One region of the Lysinibacillus sp. BSL11 genome, then DNA from elsewhere that is predicted to be linked to it. Evidence: riboswitches for the same ligand, from Rfam matches in the RefSeq annotation. Region 1 holds a riboswitch; the other holds the start of a gene.

Region 1 (10,072 bases):
CTCTTCTTCAGGTTCAATGATTCGATCTGTTATTAATAATGTGGCATGGGGAGTAGCTTGAATGGCTGCCTGTGTGGATGGATAGATTTTAATTTGCTCTGGCATCGGTGTATCACGCATCCACCAATCACGTTCGCCTGTTTCCTGTACAATGGCTACATGTTCCTCATTTACAACAGATGCACTAACAGGTGTCAATTTATCCGCACTATCCCATACCCAGCCAAAGCGGGCTCCAAATAAATCAACTGGAATCGTCTTTTGCACATCAGAAGCCGTTGTAATAATTGGATTTGCACCAAGTGCAGCTGCCACCTCGTGTGTGAGCTCATTGGCACCACCTAAATGCCCTGATAATACGCTAATAACATTTTCCCCTCGATCATCAATCACCACAACGCCAGGGTCTGTCTTTTTATCCTTTAAAATTGGCGCAATCATTCGTACGACTGCCCCTAGTGAAATAATTAAAATCAACCCTTTATATTGCTTAAATAGTGTTGGCAATAGCAGGCGCACTGTTCCTGTAAATAGTTGAATATGCTTTTCTTCTTCATCGCCTTGTTCAAATTTACTCATATAATATAAATCACTTGCTGCAAAGGTTTGCTGCAGACGACGTCCTATTTGGACACCATGCTTCGTAATGGCTACAACGGCATAAGGATTACGTTGATCAACCTCTGGTAACACACCCTCTTGTAACTCAATCACTTGTCTTCACACCTTTTCTAAAGCCATGTGTAAAGCTTGCATCATATAACTTCGAACGATATTGATCTTTATCATGAATGTTCGGGTCTAATGCCCAGCCCGCTAAAATCATCGCATGCTTACGAATACCATTCACACGCATCGCTTCATCTAATTCGATTAAAGTCGTTCGTACGATTTTTTGATCGGGCCATGAAGCACGTTGAATAACTGCTACAGGCGTGTCATCAGCCCAACCAGCACTTTGTAGCTCTTTAACAATTTTCTTCGTCAGCGTTGCACTAAGGAATAAGGCAATTGTACAATGGTGGCTCGCTAAATCACGCAGCTTTTCAAATTCTGGTACAGGTGTGCGCCCCTCTGCACGTGTTAGAATAAGGGTTTGGGTTAGATCAGGAATTGTTAGCTCAGCTCCGATAGCAGCGGCCGATGCAAATACAGAGCTAACTCCTGGAATGACTTCATACCCAATGCCTTCCTTTTTTAATAATGCAACTTGCTCCATAATGGCACCATACATCGCTGGGTCCCCTGTATGCATACGTGCCACTGTTTTACCAGTATTGACCCGGTCCACCATCACAGCAACCATTTCCTCCAAATGCATACCAGCTGTACGAATGACCTCCGCATCTGGCCTAGCTTTCGCAATAAGGTCCTCATTCACTAAAGAATCTGTATACATGACAACGTCCGCTGTTTGTAACATATGTAAACCTTTGACTGTAATTAAATCTGGATCACCAGGACCAGCGCCGACAATATAGATTTTCTTCATTATTTACGCACCACCATTAATGTTAAATATTCTAAATCGACACCATCCAACTCACGCACATCCCAAATGATTTCTTCATCTGATGTTACCTTTGTCACCACGGATGCTTTATCTAATAAATCTAAATCACGTAGCACTTCAAGCATTAAATCAATAACTTTCGCCACTTTAATAAAGACAACAGCATCATGCGTTTCAATCGCTTCACGCATCGCTTCGTAATTGTCATACGCAGGTATAATCGCAACACGATCATCACCATCCGCTAACGCAATACCTAAGCGCGATGCAGATCCATTAAATGAAGAAATCCCTGGTACCGTGCGAATTTCGACATCTGGATGCTTATCTTGCATTAGCTTCATCATATGAATAAACGTACTATACAATAATGGATCGCCCTCTGTAACAAAGGCTACATCTTTGCCTGCTTGTAATTTTTCGTAGACAAGTTCTACTGACTTTGTCCATTCACGTTCTAGAACAGCCTCATCTTTCGTCATTGGGAATACAAGACCAAGCATGTCTTTTTCGTCTGGATTAATATATACATCTACAATACGATGGGCATAGCTTTTACTGCCTTTTAGCTTTTTTGGGTAAGCAATAACAGGTGATTCCTGAATCACTCGAAATGCCTTTACTGTAATTAATTCTGGATCGCCAGGACCAACGCCCAAGCCATATAAAATTCCTAGATTACTCATGATTTTCTTCCTTTCGATAAGCGGAAATAATGTATATTGGATTTAATGGCACAAAGCGTGTCATATCTAAAATTGGTTTACTGCGTGCAAGCTGAGCCTGTAAAATGTCAACAGCAAAACCACAAGCTTTAAATGCCTCAACGGCTTTATATAAATTTTCAATAGTCGCCGCATTTAAGACAATGCGCCCATTTTGCTTTAAACGCTGACAGCATAATTGCAGTAACTCAACCATTTCACCACCAGTGCCACCGATGAAAATGGCATCAGGGTCTGGAAAGTTGTCTAAACCCTCTGGTGCTTTACTATGGATAGCCGTTATATCAACTCGAAACTTTTGTTGATTTTGAAGACAATTGTCTAAATCAGGGGCATTTTTTTCTACGGCAAAAACCTGTCCCTCCGGAGCAAGCTTACCTGCCTCAATGGCCATGGATCCCGTACATGTGCCAATATCCCAAATAACGCTATCCTGTTGAAGCTGCATGGCTTGCAAACTTAAAACTCGAATTTCTTTCTTCGTAATAAGTCCTTTATCTGGCTTTCGTTGTGAAAATTCTTCATCATCAATCCCAAGTGTGTAGCGTTTCGGTGCTATTGTTTGTTTTAAAATCACGACATTTAAAGGAGAAAAATGAGTAACTTCCATTTCATCGAGCGAGTACCAGCCACTTTTTTCGTTGTCGCCCTGTAAATTTTCGGCTACAAACGCACGATATTCCGTCATACCAAAATGCTTTAAATATTGAGCGAGAGCATTCGGACTATTCTCTGCATCTGTTAAAAGTGCTACTTTCTTTTTGCCATCAATTCGCTGTGCCAAGCCCTTCATTGGTCGTCCATGAATACTCGTTACGTAAGCATCCTGCCAGCTCTCTCCCATTTTCGCAAAGGCCAGCTGGACAGAACTCATATATGGATAAACCTCTATTTGTAGCTTTTTTGCTAAATAGCCTCCGATGCCATAAAATAATGGATCTCCAGATGCAAGAATCACGGTATTTCTTGTTTCTTCAGCCAATCTTTCAACAAGTGTTGAAAGACCTCCTTTTATCAGGATTTTTTCACCTCTAAAGTCTGGGAAAAAATCAAGTACTCGCTCACCACCAACAAGTACCTCACAGTCTTCAATCCACTGAAGGTATTGCGGTAATAAGCTTGCTAATCCGTTATCCCCGATCCCAATCAACTTCATCGATCGATGCAATGTCATCAGCCCTTCCTAATAATTGTCCCTGCATCGAATAGATCGATGTGGAAAGCGTTAAACCGCCCTTAATATGATGGATAGAGGAATAGCAGCAAGCCTCACATAAATGATGGAAGAACGCATCATAGCCCTTTTCCATCATCATCTCACCTACTTGTGAAGCTGTATTTGCCTCTAGAACTTGTGCTATCGTTTCTCTATCTGCCCCTATCTCCTCTGCCAGTTGTGCTAAAAAATTAAAATCGATTGCTGCACTTTTGGAATGCACCATCATGACACCTTGTGCGACTTTAGAAAATTTCCCCATCATCCCAACGAGAGAAACTTGTTTGATGCCTAAACGCTTACAATGCTTTAATGTAAAACCTACAAAGTCACCCATTTCAATAAATGCTTCTTCTGCTAGATGTGGATATTGTTTCATCGCAAACTTCTCACTTCGTCCACCTGTTGTCACTACTAAATGCTCACAGCCAGCCTCTTTCGCTACACTGATGGCTTGGACAATACTGGCCATATAAGCAGAACTCGAAAAAGGCACGACGGTTCCCCTTGTGCCTAAGATTGAGATGCCCCCAAGTATACCGAGTCGTCCATTTAACGTTTTTTTAGCAATCTCCTCTCCCTTAGGTACAGAAATCACCACATTCACGCCTCGAGTAATGTGAAATTCGTCCAACACACCTTGGATCGTGCTATAAATCATTTTACGGGGTACAGGATTAATGGCTGCCTCTCCGACAGGCACTGGCAGGCCAGGCTTTGTGACACGCCCGACGCCAATACCTCCATCTAAATGAATCCCAGGTGTATCTGCCCAGCTCACTGTGCCAACGATGAGTGCCTGATGGGTCGCATCAGGATCATCACCAGCATCTTTAATCGTTTCACAGCTGACAGCATTTTCTTCAAATATGCATTTTTCAATTGTAAAGGTTACATCTCGACCAATAGGTAAATGAATCGTGCTTGTCTCTTGCTCCTCCTTAGTAATAAGGGCAAGCAGTGCAGCCTTTGATACAGCAGTTGCACAGGCTCCCGTCGTATAACCGTGACGCATGTCCTTGGGGTCCTTTTTTGGCTTCCGCTCCATTATTTTTTCGCCTGTTCGTCCGCTAAAAGTGAGATGGCATTTAAAGCAGCAACCGTCACTGTACTACCGCCTTTACGACCAACATTTGTAATGTACGGAATCCCTTCTAGTTTAAGCAGCTCTTCTTTTGACTCAGCTGCTGACACAAAACCAACAGGCATACCGATAATTAAATCTGGTTTTGCTAGCCCTTCTTTAATTAATCGAATCAATTCCAGCAATGCAGTTGGTGCATTACCAATGGCATAAATACCACCTTCATGTAATTTTGATGCCTTTTGCATCGAAATAATGGCACGTGTTGTATTTTGTTTTTTCGCTTCTATTGACACATCTTCATCCGCAATATAGCAATGCAAATCGCCACCATGTTTTTGGAAACGCTTTTTACCAGAGCCACTTTCAATCATTTGCACATCTGCTATGACATGACGTCCTGCAAGAATAGACTTGATACCCGCTTCAATCGCACCTGGTGTAATGATGACACTACGGCCTAGCTCGAAATCAGCTGACGCATGGATAATGCGACGTACAACTTTCCATTCATCTTCTGAGAAGTCATGCTCGCCCATTTCCTCTGCAATAATAGAGAAACTGTAATCGTAAATTTTATCTGGGTCTACCGTTAATGGTTTAAAATCTGTTTTAAAATCCATGGAAAATGCCTCCTAAATTGTATGTTCAACAGCCTGTAATACTTCTTCAAATGTTGAATATTGTTGGCCGTATTGTATATTTGGTCGTGCAATAAGAATCGTTTCAATCTGGCATGCGAGAGCTGCCTCTAGCTTCTCATCAACTGAGCCCACTTTACCGCTTTCTTTGGTAATCATCAACGTCACTCCGTATTGACGAAATAGAGCTTCATTTAATTCCTTTGAAAACGGACCTTGAATAGCCACAATATCTCGCTGCGCCACGCCAAGTGCCTCACACTTTTCCATATTATCCAGTCGTGGAAGCATACGAGCGATTACTCTTGTGTTTTCTAAGCCCTGTAAAACCTTCGTAAATGTAGCGAGTGTTTTACTTCCTGTCGTTAGCATAATGACACCGCGTTTTTCTGCAGCTAGCTGAGCTGCCTCCTCATAATCCTTTACAACAGTAATCAAAGGATGGGCATAATGTTCATGAGCTCTTTCATAGCGAATATAAGGAATCTTTGCCTGCTCTGCCGCTGCCATCGCATTTTTAGAGGCTTCCTCCGCAAATGGATGAGAAGCATCTACCACCAATCGATAGCCCTGCTCGGTCATGATGGTCGCCATTTCCTCAGCGGTCAGTCTACCGATTAAATGTGGCAGGCCAACGTCAGCAAGACTAGAGGCTGCCGATTCAGTGACGACCGTAGCGGTTACTGCATAACCTGCACGTTGTAATGCTAGGGCTAGATCCCTTGCATCACTTGTCCCTGCTAACATGAAAATCATTTTACCGGCTCCTCTTCATGATGATGGTCATGGTCATGATCGTGATGGTCATGATGGTGATCGTGATGATGCGCATGTCCATGATCGTGATCGTGATGGTGATGGTGATGCGCATGTCCATGATCGTGATCATGATGGTGATGATGATGTGCATGTCCATGTACTGCCGCATAGGCACGATAATCTTCTAGATCTTGCATACCTGTTGATGTACCGTTGATTGCCTGTTCAATACGCTCTAATAAAACATTTTGTAAACGCTCATGGTAGCCAAAATAGTTAGCAATTTGTATATCACAATCTGGATAAAGTTCAGTAAACTTCTCACACATACCATGCATGCGTTCCATCAAAATGCCTGTGAATAAAAAGTATGGTAACATGATGATTTTTTTTGCACCTAGTTTGACACAACGTTCAATTCCTTCTTCAACTCGTGGATCTGTGACACCCATAAAAGCACTTTCTACGTATTTTACAGGTAGTTTTTCCCATAGAAGTCGCGTGATCTTATAAAAATCACCATTAGCAGATGGATCACTGCCACCTCGTGCAATCAATAAAATCGCTGTTTCTTCCTGCTCTTGTTCTGAATTAAAGCCAATTTCAGCTAGGCGATCTTGTAAAATGGCAAAGATTTCATCATGAATACCAATTGTTTGACCATATGTGAAGGTAATTGTTGGATAATGCTCACGCGCATGCTCGATTTCCGCTGGAATATGCAGTTTTGAATGGCCTGCATGCAGTAAAATGATTGGAATTACATGTACCTCTGTAGCTCCCTTTTTCACACAGTTTGTAATACCTTCTTCGATGTTCGGTGAAGCAAATTCAAGGAAACAAGTTTCCACTAAAAATTGTTCATCAATACGCGGTGTCATTTGTTCGATAAATGTACGAACCTCATCATTTCCTGCTGCTAAACGGCTCCCATGGCCGACAAATAAAATAGCTTTCATCTCTCTACTCCTTACTAGTCGCCGCACGGAGCTGGCTCTACTTTTATTTTGGAAGACATATCTTGATACGTAAAATGCAGTATCTTTTTCACACGTTTAAAATATTTAAATAAGCGTTCATTTGGATGAGCATTTGCTTTATATTCTTCAATAATATCTGTAATGAGTGGAATCAGCTGCTCAGGCTCCAGCCCTTCTACAACAGGCTGTGCTGCGTGAGCCGTACGACCGACTGGTTTTGCTCCAATAAAGACATCAAATTTACTTTTGCGGTAGACGATGCCAATATCATCAAATACAGCCCGATAACAGGCCATACCACAGCCATTAAAGCCGATATTTAATGTCTTCGGTAAGGACATACCGCCTAGTTTTTCTTGTAATTCCTCTGCATATGGTATCGAATCAGCCTTTTCACCGTAGCAAAAATCACAAGCCTTCAATGATAACACATCACCAATCGGGGTTAATAAAAATCCTACTTCCTGTAATTTCTCTGTGATCTGTTCAGGGGCAGTCGTTGGTATTTTCAAATGAATTTGATGATCTGGTGTGTATTCCATCGTCCCCTCCTCCCCAACAACCTCTGCTAAAGTCATCATTTGCTGGGGAGTAAAAAATTTATTGGCTACTCCAGGGCTTACTGCTAGTTCAAATATAGATTCTATTTTTTGCTGTACAAGCTTCGGTGTTACTTTGACTGCGCTTGTCCCTTTTACCATTGCGAGTGCCACTGTAGCCATTTCAAGAGCTGTTTTTTTCGGCTTTGACGTAGCGGCTATACTGGGCTTGTTAAATCGTCCCGCATTAGGGTCAGCCGTAAAGTCATTTCGCGCTGTTCCTGTCTCTTGGTTCATTGCCCAAGGTTCATTTTCTTCGCGTAAACGTTGATGAGGACGTAATGGCTGTTTTTCTTCACCTAGGGTATATTTACGTTGGTAACCGCGTGGCGTGATCATCTTATTGTCATAGAAAAATGTTGATGAATTCCCGATAATAACTGTTGTCAGCATACCAATATCATGTTCTAGCATTTCTACTAGTGTTGTCATGGTCACTTCTTGACGTTCTCGATAGGCACTTTTCACAAGCCCTACTGGTGTGTCTGGCGAACGATATTCTAAGAGAATTCGCTGAGCCTCGACAATTTGTCTTGTTCGACGACCACTTTTAGGATTGTATAAAGCAATGACAAAGTCTGCCATTGCAGCTGCCTCGACACGCTTTGCAATTAAATTCCAAGGTGTTAGATGATCACTCAAGCTGATTGTACAAGCATCGTGCATAATGGGTGCACCAAGTATGCTAGCGCATGAATTAATCGCAGAAATCCCAGGAACAATTTCTACTTCAATTCCTGTTGCTTCTGTCCAGCCTAGCTCAATTAACACCTCATATACTAATCCCGCCATACCATAGACGCCTGCATCACCACTCGAAATCACCGAGACGATGCTCCCTGCTTCTGCTTGACGAACGGCTTCCTGTGCACGCGACACTTCTTCTGTCATGCCTGTACTAACAATCGATTTTGCACTTACTAAATCTTGAATCAGCTCTACATAGGTTTTGTAGCCTATAATCATATCACTTTGTTGTAATGCCTCTACTGCACGTGTCGTAATATGCTTAAAATCTCCAGGTCCAAAGCCTACTACGAAAATTTTTCCTTTTTGCGCCATGTTGTTACCCCTCTTTCACCTTTTCGATCCCTTTAATGGCAGTTGTTTGAGCAGTACGCTGTAATGTACCTTCATGAAGTGTAAAGACATGTTCGTTGTATAAGGATTCATGATATAAATCTTGTACTAGTGTTCTAGCATGCTCTGTTGATGGCACACGATACCAGTTTCCTTGGGGGTAGGCAATTACCACACAAGCATCCTTGCATCGTCCATTACAGCGCGTTCTTGTCGTATGTATTTCTTGATCGAGTGCTTGCCGCTGTATCTCATCTCGAATGGCTAAGGTAATTTCCTCCCCATCCTTTTTCATGCAGCTACTGCCATTGCAAATAAAGAGATGTGTTTTCATCCCCTCTAAATTCCAAGTTGTCATCTTCTGTCTCCCCTCATTTGCTTTTTGGAAAAAGAAAAACCTTTACTCTATAACGAAGAGTAAAGGTTTTGTAGAAGCCAAATAAAAACGAATAGCATGAAATACAGGTACTCGCTTTCGCTTCAACTTCTCCCTCCGAAAAGTTTGCATGCACAATCAAATAAGCAGGTTTCCTGACTTAAGCTTCATTTTACTATCGCACCTTCCCAAGTTTGCACCAGTGGCTTTGCGATTTCATCAGCTATTACAGTAGCGGGGGCTGTATTGGATTTTCACCAATTTCCCTATTATCTCGAGCTATTCGAGCACTTATTGACGTTTTATATGAAATTTTTATTAGAATTTTAAATAGAAAACTGTCTTTATCATATCTTATTTTTTTAAAATTTCAATATTTCTTTAAAAATTTATGACAAATTTATCAATTTTGAATGGAACTAGGTATGAAATTTATACAATCTATATAATTTGCCCATAAATCGTTATCAGAATATTCGCCATTGACCTTTAATTATAAAAATTTATAAAAGGTATAGCATATTTATGGAAATTCATGTTACACTTTGTCGTGAAATCTCACAATTTGAATGTTTTTCGGTGCAAAGTGCTTGTCATTTTGCTTAAAAGGGAAGCCGGTTTGAGTCCGGCGCGGTCCCGCCACTGTAATAGGGAGCTTTATAGAATATGTCACTGTCCAACGGATGGGAAGACCTATAAAGCATTGAACTAGAGCCAGGAGACCTGCCGAAAAATAAGTGATCGTTTCAGCCTACGAGGATAGGTGTGCGGCTTAGCAGATGAGAATGTTATTTGCTTTTTTAGCTATGCACTTTTCCACCAGTGGAGAAGTGCTTTTTTTAATTACGCACGCAATCTTCTAAAAATCTACTAATTAGTTAGGAGGAAAGCTTTTTGAAATTTTCATGGTGGAAACTTAGTTATTTTTTACTGGCCTTTTTAATCGTGCCAAAACGTGCCTTTGCCATGCATATCATGGAAGGTTTTTTACCAATCGAATGGGCTATTTTTTGGTGGGTCATCTCTATTCCATTTATCATTCTAGGATTGCGTTCTATTCGAAAAACCGTTGATGAAAATCCTGAAACAAAAATGCTTT
Region 2 (10,072 bases), on a different contig from region 1:
CTCATGATGCCATTAACACACTCTGCACCATTACATTTATTTTTAATGGCGGGTGTATTGGTAGGCTCAACAAATGTATTAACACCAACTTTTACACCCGATTTATTCATTGATTCCATTGAAAAGGAGAAAACAACACATTTCTTTGGTGCACCTGTTGCTTATTTATTAACGGCACAGATGCCAAGGCTACATTCGGCAGATTTGTCTTCTATGAAATGGTGGGTCTATGGTGGGGCACCGTTATCTCAAAGTGAGGTTCGATTCATTCAGCAGGCATTCCGCACAAATAACTTAACTTGTGTATATGGATTAACAGAGGCAGGTCCAAGTGGTTCATTATTATTTGGCAAGGAGCATGAAGCAAAGGCAGGAAGTATTGGTCAGCGGGCGCCACTTGGTACAGAATTGCGTATTGTGAATAACAGTGGAGAAGATGTAAATGTAGGCGAAGTGGGGGAAATTGTCTTGTTGGGTGAGGGTAACATGCTTGGCTACTATAAGGATGAAGTAGCAACTAATGAAGCCTTTATTGACGGTTGGTTAAAAACAGGAGATCTAGCTCGTAAGGACGAAGATGGTTTTATTTGGATTGTAGATCGTAAAAAGGATGTCATTATTTCGGGTGGTGTCAACATTTATCCGAAAGAAATTGAAGATTGTTTATTGAGCTTTGAAGGAATATTCGAGGTTGCGGTAATTGGTGTGCCACATCCGCAATGGGGCGAAACGGTAAAGGCGGTGTATTCTGCTAAACAAGACATCGATGAGGAAGCTTTGAAAGCTTATTTAGAGGAACATCTTGCAAAATTTAAAATACCACGTATTTTTGAAAAAGTGGAAGCGCTACCACGCAATGCATCAGGCAAAATATTAAAACAAAATTTGAAGGGACAAGAGGTGAGATAGCATGAAAGTATTACAAAAAGAAGCAATGCGTACTACGAACTTTTTTACGGAAGATGACACGCTTCAAAAAATAGTAGGAATGATGTTAGATAAAGAGTTTCTATCATATGCCCAACGAGAGTTAACAGATTTTGGTGAGCTATGTGCAGGTGATATTGATACGAGGGCAAAGCATACAGATCGACAGAGTGAACCTCGCCTTCAAAGATATGATGCCTATGGTGAAGAGATATCAGAGGTTTGGGTTAATGATGGCTATAAAAAAACGATTGAAGAGACATATAATACTGGGATTGTAGGTTATGTACACAAGCATATTCCGCAGCTAGGTCACAAGGGGAATTATGTTTATAGCTTTGCACAAGGTTATTTGCTATCACATGCAGAGCCAGGATTTTATTGTCCTGTAACATTGACGATGGCTACTGCCTATCTATTAGATCATTATGCAGATGAAGAGGTAAAGCAACGTTTTTTACCACATGTTTGTGCAACAGGTGACACAGATTTATATGAAGGTGCGACCTTTTTAACAGAACGTCAAGGAGGCTCTGACGTCGGTGCAAATGTGGTGGAGGCGAGAAAGGATGGCACTGCGTATCGTCTATATGGTGAAAAATACTTTGCATCCAATGCGGGCATGTGTGGTGTAGCGATGGTATTGGCACGAATAGAAGGGGCGCCAGCAGGTTCCAAAGGCTTAACGTTGTTTGCAGTTCCTTGGCGTAAAGAAGATGGTACAACAAATCATCTACGTATTCGTCGATTGAAAGATAAATTAGGCGTTCGGGCAGTTCCCTCTGGTGAGGTAGAATTTGATGGTGCACTTGCCTATGTTGTAGGGGAGCAAAATAAAGGGATTTATTATATGCTAGAAGCACTAAATCTCTCAAGAATTTGTAATGCAGTCGCTTCTATTGGTATTATGCGTCGTGGCTTCTTAGAGGCAAAACATTATGTAAGCAATCGACATGCATTTGGCAAGCCCTTAACACAATACCCTATGATTCAGGATACTTTAGGGAAATTTGCAGCTAAGTTGCACGTGGAAGTAGCGACAGTTTTTGATCTTATTCAATTATACGATAAAGTGACAAGTGGACAGGGAACACAGCAAGACCTTATTATGAATCGTTTATATATTGCCATTATGAAAAAGGAAACGGCAGAGCAAGCTGTTCACTATGCTAGTGAGGCAATTGAATTACACGGGGGTAATGGCTATATAGAAGACTTTGTAACGCCCCGCTTATTAAGAGACGCGCAAGTGTTGACGGTGTGGGAGGGGACGGCTAATATTTTGGCCTTAGAACTCATTCGTTTAGTGAATAAGTTTCATGCACATGAACTGTTTGTCTGTGAGATGGAGGAACGATTAGAGAAATTAGCTGAAAGCTCACTAGTACAAATCGTTAAAGAACAATTGGCGAATATTTCTATAAAACTGCAAATTTTTAGCGCTTTAGACGAGGCAACGAAAACTTTTGAAGCAAAAGGTATGGCTGAAAAAATGGCTCACCTTTATGAAAGTGTCATAGCGGTTGAGTGGGCACATAAATTTGGTGGAAAATATGAAAAACTAGCGGACGTTTATTTAGAACAGACATGGTCATTAAGAGAAATGGGTGCTCAAATGAAAACAGTCCAATACTTTTCTGAAATTGTATAATGGCCGGGGAGTCGTCTTGAATGGAGGCGACTTCTTTCATTTTCATGTATAATGAAATCAACTGAATATTATAAAGGTTCTTTACTTAAGTAAAGTGAAAAGGGAAATCGGTGTAATTCCGATGCGGTCCCGCCACTGTAAGTGTGAGTTTTTTCAAATGATGCCACTGAAGATTTCGGGAAGGCTTGAAAAATCGCAAGTAGCACTAGCCAGGAGACCTGCCTTTATAACGACATGACAACCTACGAGGATAGGGTGGTGGATTTTGTATCAGTTTTTTGGTGCGATTTTGCCCCCTCATCGTTCAAAGATGAGGGGTTTTATTTTGATGCAAAATAAAGCGAAATGTCGCATGGACCAACGAAGGAGGATTCACATGAAGAAATTTTGGAAAATAGGATTATCAGCATTTTTAGCAGTAGGCTTGCTAGCTGCTTGTGGGCAGGAAGCAAAAGATAACAAGTCATCTAACGAGCAGCAAACACAGCAAGAAACAGCACAGGTGGATGAAGCAACATTCCCAATGACGATAACAGATGCCCTTGGTAAGGACATTACACTTGAAGCACCTCCTGAGAAAATTGTTTCACTTATTCCGAGTAATACTGAAATCCTTTTTGGACTAGGTTTAAATGATGAAATAGTTGGTGTTACTGACAACGACGATTATCCGCCAGAGGCAGCTGAGAAGGATAAGGTTGGCGGTATGGAGTACGATATTGAAAAAATTATTGCCTTAAAACCAGATATCGTTTTTTCACACGAATCTAGCATGTCTCTTTCAGAAGAGGCTATTGCACAGCTTGAATCAGCAGGTTTGAAAGTTTTTGTAGTAAGAAATGCACAAGACTTTAATGAAACATATACAACAATTGAGCAACTTGGACGTGCTACAGGGAAATTACCAGAGGCAGAAAAAATTGTTGCTAATATGAAGGCGAAAGTAGAAGAAGTTTTGTCTAAAGTCAAGGATGTTGAACCCAAAAAAGTGTTAGTTGAAGCATCAGATGAGCCAGATATTTATACAGCTGGCAATGGTACGTTTATGAACGCGATGCTTGAAATGATCAATGCAGAGAATGTAGCTGTAGATGGCGATAATTGGTATAAAATTGATGCAGAACAAATTATCGCAAAAAATCCAGATGTCATCGTGGTGACATATCATTATGTACCAGATATTTTAACGAAAATACCAAAACGGGCGGGCTTTGATACGATTAATGCCGTAAAAAATAATGCGATTGTGCAGGTAGATGAAAGTACAACAAGTCGTCAAGGGCCACGTTTAGCAGAAGGTCTAGAAGAATTAGCAAAAGCAATCTATCCTGAGGTATTTAAGTGAAAAAAATAGCACTAGCCTATACACTAACATGTACGCTTCTTCTTATTAGCATCTGGTGTGGCGTAGCGATAGGCTCAGTTCATATTCCATTAGAAGTATTATGGAATAAGGCGGTTGATGAAACAGCCGCCAATATTTTTTGGAAAATTCGTTTGCCTCGCGTGTTATTAGCGGGACTAGTAGGCGCATCTCTAGCTATTGCTGGAGCAGCATTCCAAGGTTTATTAAAAAATCCATTAGCAGATCCATATACACTAGGGGTTTCATCAGGGGCATCTGTTGGTGCTGTTTTAACGATCTTTTTTAGTATTTCTATACCTGTTGTCGGTTTGTATGCGCTGCCAACCTTCAGTATGATTGGTGCTATCATCACGATGGTAGTTGTTATGAGCTTTGCTAGACTCGTAGACCGCTCATTGAAAATGGAAACGTTGATATTAACAGGTGTTATTTTTAGTTCATTTTTAGGTTCCCTTATTTCATTAATGATTGCCTTATCTGGTGAAGAATTACGTCAGGTAATAGGCTGGCTACTTGGTTCTGTTTCGATGCGTGGTTGGCCATATGTCCAAATGATCATTCCATTTGTGATTGTAGGTTCAATTATGCTATGGACACAAAGAAGAGAACTAAATGTTTTGTTGTATGGTGAAGAACGGGCAAAACATTTAGGTGTTAATGTGAAGCGCAGTAAATATTTGATATTAGCAGGTGGCTCCATGCTCACTGGAGCGGCTGTAGCGGTTTCTGGCACAATTGGCTTTGTAGGATTAGTGGTGCCGCATATGACAAGGATGATTTGGGGTTCTGATCATCGCCATTTATTACCATTATCTTTTTTCAATGGTGCAACATTACTCATTATTTGCGACCTAGTAGCACGAACAATCATTGTGCCAAGAGAGCTACCAATTGGTGTTATTACGGCATTTATTGGAGCTCCTGTTTTCTCCTATATTTTTTATAAGCAGCGAAGAAGTAAGGGGGTACGGGCATGATTATTGTTGAACAGCTATCAGGTGGCTATGAAGATGTACCAATCGTCAAGGACATTAGTTTTACTGTTGAAAAAGGAAAAATTCTTGGTATTCTAGGGCCGAATGGTAGCGGGAAATCTACATTATTAAAAGTAATGAGTGGTATTTTACCAGCTACTGCTGGAACCATTTCGATTGATGGACAAAATATTCTTTCTTATAATGCTCGTGCTTTGGCAAAAAAAATGGCTGTATTACCACAGCTTCATGCAAATGCTTTCTCAAACAGTGTGAGAGAGGCAGTTTCACTGGGGCGCTATCCGCATCAAACAGGCTTTTTCTCGAGTTGGTCTGAACAGGACGAACAGGCTGTACAACATGCTATGCTACAAACAGGTGTAAAGCGATATGAGCATACACCAATGGAATTTTTATCTGGTGGTGAACAACAAAGAGTATTTGTAGCACAAGCCTTAGCTCAAACTGCAGAAATACTATTACTGGATGAACCAACTAATCATTTAGATATTGCCCACCAACGTCAAATTTTAGATATGGTTCGGAAGGAAGCGATGGAGTGTGGTTTAACGGTTGTTATGGTACTACACGATATGAATTTAGCCTCTCTTTATTGTGATGAATTATTGCTGATGGAAAGCGGACGAATGAGAGCACTTGGTGCACCACATGAAGTATTAATTGCCTCCCAAATTGAAGAAGTTTATCAAGCACGGGTGACTACATATGCTCATCCTGAAATACCAAAACCTCAAATTACAATGATGCCCGCAGCTACAGACTACCAACAGCGAGCTATCATCAAAAAAGAGCATTTTATGATAACTGAACAATATATCCAACTTCAATCAGAGCTTCCTTTGAAGACCGTATCTTCGGCAGTTCATAACCCGGGTATAGGCTGGCATAATTGCTTATTAAATCGCTCAGTTCCTGGGGATTATGTCATCAGCGATGTGAAACGAGAAGTTAAAGAATTTTTAAAAAAGGAAAATTTTTCACCTACCAATACTGTTGTTATGCTAACCGCAGTACCAACAGCTCTAGTGGCCATCAATGAATTTTCAGCACCTTTTGGCAGTATAATCGTAGCTGTAACTGCTGGCGTAGGCAATGCAGTTGATGTATCTCGAGTCCATGAAAGACAAGATGATCCATATATTGGTACTATTAATACATGGGTTATCATTAATGGCTGTTTATCGGAAGAGGCATTTTTTCAGGCATTGATGACAGCAACTGAGGCAAAAACAAAGGCGTTGCAATCAGAAAATATTCGTGATGAACGGAGTGGAACTATTGCAACAGGTACTGCTACAGATAGTCTGTTAATTGCTGCAACTCAAAAAGGGGAAGAAATGCTGTATGGTGGCCCAATTACAGAAGTTGGTAAAATGATTGCAAAGGGTGTCTATGAAACAACAGTTCAGGCGATTAGGAATTACAAAAATCAATTTTAGGAGATGAGAGAAATGAAGCTTTACACGAAAACAGGCGATACGGGGAAAACAAGTCTTATTGGAGGACGGGTTGATAAAGATAGTTTACGTGTGGAAACATATGGGGCAATTGATGAATTAAATTCCTTTATTGGGAAGGCTGTAAGTGAATTAGATCAAGCGCTTTTTAAGGATATTTTAACAGACTTAGAGACAATTCAGCATGAGCTGTTCGATGCTGGTGGAGACCTTGCTAATGTGATGAAAGAACGTCATTATAAATTAACAGAGCAACCGATTGAAGTACTTGAAGCTCGTATAGATGCTTTATCAGACGAAGCACCACCTTTACAACGTTTTATTTTACCAGGAGGTGCACCAGCAGCGGCAACTTTACACATTGCACGCACGGTTGCACGTCGAGCAGAGCGTGAGATGGTGACCCTCATGAAAGAAGTTGAAGATGTACCAAAGGTTGTACAAAAATATTTAAATCGCTTATCGGATTATTTATTTGCAGCTGCACGTGTTGTAAATGCTCGCTTAAACGTTGCAGATGTTGAATATATCCGCAGTGGGAATGTTTTTAAAAAATAAAGTTTGATTTAGTAAATGTTTTTGTACAAAAAATGAATTGCCAGGTATTAAGCTACGGGGCGGTATAGATTTGTATGCATTTTTAGCAGATGTTCAAATGTCTACTGAATATGCGACATCCAACTAAGTACAAAAGGTAAGGAAAGTAAAAATTGCTACTTTGAAAAAATTCAGGGTGGCTTTTTTTCTTGTAAAATGTAAGAATATAAAATTATCAGAAATATTTCCGTTTTATGTTGACTGAATGCTCACTCATTTATTAGAATAGGAATATAATGATAAAGTGAAGTACATTTCTGTATGAACTAGCAAATTCGTCACAAAGAGAGAAAATTACGACAAACTAAAGGGGGGACCAACCATGAGTCCATTATTAATTGCTAACATTGTCTTAACAGTCGTGGTTGTGCTTTATGCAGTAGGATTGTTCTTCTACCTGTTGAAAACACGCTATAAGTATGTGCAATTGGGGAAAAAGGTTGAGTTTGATGAAAGTGTTAAAGAACGACTTCGTTATATTATGGTCAATGTATTTGGTCAAAATAAGCTATTAAAGGATCCAAAGAGTGGTTTAATACATGTTATGTTTTTCTATGGATTTTTGATGGTACAGTTAGGGGCCATTGATTTAATTTGGAAAGGACTAGCACCAGAGTCACATCTGCCACTAGGCATTTTCTATGGTGTCTTTACATTCTTCCAGGAACTAGTAGTTTTAATGATTTTAATCGCGGTAGTGTGGGCATTTTACCGCCGCTATGTTGAAAAGCTAGTGCGTCTAAAACGAGGATGGAAAAACGGCCTTGTATTAATTTTCATTGGGGGGTTAATGGTTTCTACATTAATCGCTAATGGTATGGGATTAATTTGGCATGGTGAGGGATTAACTTATACGGAGCCAGTTGCTTCAAGTATTGCTGCTATTTTTGGCTTCTTACCTACATCAGTTGCCGCAGGTGTGTTTTATGTAATGTGGTGGGCACACCTTGTAATTTTATTAACATTCCTTGTATATGTACCGCAGTCTAAACATTTCCATTTAATTGTCAGTCCGCTTAATGTTTACATGAATCGCTTAGATCGTACGGGGACATTAACACCAATTGATTTTGAGGCCTTAGAAAATGCTGAAAGCGAAGAGGATATGCCTTCTATTGGGGTAGGACGCATACAGGACTTCACACAAAAGCAAATGCTCGATCTATATTCTTGTGTAGAATGCGGACGTTGTACAAACATGTGTCCAGCAACAGGAACAGGAAAAATGCTGTCTCCTATGGATTTAATCGTAAAATTGCGTGACCATTTAACATTTACGGGAGCAGTCGTAACAAAGCAAAAACCATGGGTTCCTTATCAATTCTTTGCCAATACAAAGGGTAATCAGCTTGCAATGGCAGCTGGTGCTGAAGGTGCTGTAATTGAGGATATCTACAGTCCATCTTTAATTGGCGATGTCATTACAGAAGAGGAAATTTGGGCTTGTACGACATGTCGTAACTGTGAGGATCAATGCCCTGTAATGAATGAGCATGTTGATAAAATTATTGATCTACGTCGTTATCTAACAATGACTGAAGGGAAAGTAAATCCTGATGCTCAACGTGCAATGACGAATATCGAACGACAAGGTAATCCTTGGGGCTTGAACCGCAAGGAAAAAGAAAATTGGCGTGATCTAGATCCAACAATCCAAATTCCAACTGTAAAAGAGCTGAAAAAATCTGGCGAGGAAATGGAGTATTTATTCTGGGTTGGTTCGATGGGAGCTTTCGACAATCGCTCTCAAAAAATCGCTTTAGCATTCTGCCGTCTATTAAACGAAGCTGGTGTGAAGTTTGCAATCTTAGGTAATAAAGAGAAAAACTCTGGGGATACACCTCGTCGTTTAGGGAATGAATTCTTATTCCAAGAGCTAGCTACAGCAAATATTGATGAGTTTGAGAAAAATGACGTGAAGAAAATTGTAACAATCGATCCTCACGCCTACAATATCTTTAAAAATGAATATCAAGACTTTGGTTGGAAAGGTGAAGTGTATCATCACACTGAGTTATTAAATCAGTTGATTGAGGAAAATCGTCTAGCGCTAAACTATGAGGTTCATGAAACGATTGTTTTCCATGATTCTTGTTATTTAGGCCGCTACAATGATGTATATGATGCCCCACGTGAGATCCTTCGAGGAATCCCTGGCGTGAAGCTTGTTGAAATGGAACGTAACCGCGAAACAGCGATGTGCTGTGGAGCTGGTGGTGGATTAATGTGGATGGAAGAGCATGTAGGAAATCGCATTAACGTAGCTCGAACAGAACAGGCTCTTGCAACAAATGCATCAGTTATTTCATCGGGCTGTCCTTACTGCCTAACAATGCTAGAAGATGGTACAAAGGCAAAAGAGGTTGAAGACTCTATTGGAACATTTGATGTTGCAGAATTACTAGAACGTTCAGTGTTTGGTGAAAAAGTAAAGGCAGTTAATCCTTCTTCCGAAGAAACAGAAGAAACATACGAAGAAGTGGTAGCGTCTATAGAAAATGCTCGACAAGACGAGAATACGGAAGCGAACGCAGAAAAATGATTGCTATTGCAGAAATATTTTAGTTATCTGAAAAATATAAATTGCACAATAAAAAATTGTTTTGTAGAATAAGATTAAATGGGAATGGGAGTTGAGATAATAAACTCCCATTTTTCCTCGATAGAAGTCGAGCGAGCGTTCAGTCAATAATGCTTTGCAGCTTCATCGAGAACGTAAAACAAAAGGGGTGTTTTACTTGAATAGAGCTGTAATTTTAGCAGGGGCAAGAACTGCATTTGGTAAATTTGGAGGTTCATTATCAGCATTACATGCAAGTGATTTAGGTGCGATTGCAATTAAAGGGGCATTAGAGAAAGCAAATCTTGCACCTGGGCAAGTGGATGAGGTAATTTTAGGTTCTGTTTTACAAGGGGGACAGGGGCAAATTCCTTCTCGACAGGCTGCTCTGAAGGCAAATTTACCAACAGCAGTAAAAACAGAAACAATCAATAAAGTTTGTGCTTCAGGGATGCGTGCCGTGACATTAGCAGATCAATTGATTCGTTTAGGGGACGAAGAAGTGATTATTGCGGGTGG

Evidence for each region. A riboswitch is a leader RNA that binds a small molecule or an ion and turns the genes downstream of it on or off. The one in region 1 is predicted to bind cobalamin.
Region 2: another riboswitch for cobalamin. It lies ahead of RCJ95_RS06310 (ABC transporter substrate-binding protein); the one in region 1 lies ahead of RCJ95_RS00250 ((2Fe-2S) ferredoxin domain-containing protein).

What each region holds. Positions count from the first base shown of each region.
Region 1 is NZ_JAVGCX010000001.1:39,118-49,189, forward strand. It holds gene RCJ95_RS00205 (cobalt-precorrin 5A hydrolase) at 1-714, opposite strand, end outside; gene cobM (precorrin-4 C(11)-methyltransferase) at 707-1,492, opposite strand; gene cobI (precorrin-2 C(20)-methyltransferase) at 1,492-2,199, opposite strand; gene cbiE (precorrin-6y C5,15-methyltransferase (decarboxylating) subunit CbiE) at 2,192-3,412, opposite strand; gene RCJ95_RS00225 (cobalt-precorrin-5B (C(1))-methyltransferase) at 3,369-4,502, opposite strand; gene RCJ95_RS00230 (precorrin-8X methylmutase) at 4,502-5,161, opposite strand; gene cobK (precorrin-6A reductase) at 5,174-5,935, opposite strand; gene RCJ95_RS00240 (sirohydrochlorin chelatase) at 5,932-6,897, opposite strand; gene cobJ (precorrin-3B C(17)-methyltransferase) at 6,912-8,579, opposite strand; gene RCJ95_RS00250 ((2Fe-2S) ferredoxin domain-containing protein) at 8,584-8,955, opposite strand; cobalamin riboswitch at 9,102-9,283, opposite strand; cobalamin riboswitch at 9,534-9,718, shown strand; gene RCJ95_RS00255 (energy-coupling factor ABC transporter permease) at 9,868-10,072, shown strand, end outside.
Region 2 is NZ_JAVGCX010000004.1:144,827-154,898, forward strand. It holds gene RCJ95_RS06300 (class I adenylate-forming enzyme family protein) at 1-909, shown strand, start outside; gene RCJ95_RS06305 (acyl-CoA dehydrogenase family protein) at 911-2,578, shown strand; cobalamin riboswitch at 2,636-2,818, shown strand; gene RCJ95_RS06310 (ABC transporter substrate-binding protein) at 2,955-3,923, shown strand; gene RCJ95_RS06315 (FecCD family ABC transporter permease) at 3,920-4,921, shown strand; gene RCJ95_RS06320 (adenosylcobinamide amidohydrolase) at 4,918-6,378, shown strand; gene RCJ95_RS06325 (cob(I)yrinic acid a,c-diamide adenosyltransferase) at 6,391-6,954, shown strand; gene RCJ95_RS06330 (heterodisulfide reductase-related iron-sulfur binding cluster) at 7,316-9,535, shown strand; gene RCJ95_RS06335 (acetyl-CoA C-acetyltransferase) at 9,732-10,072, shown strand, end outside.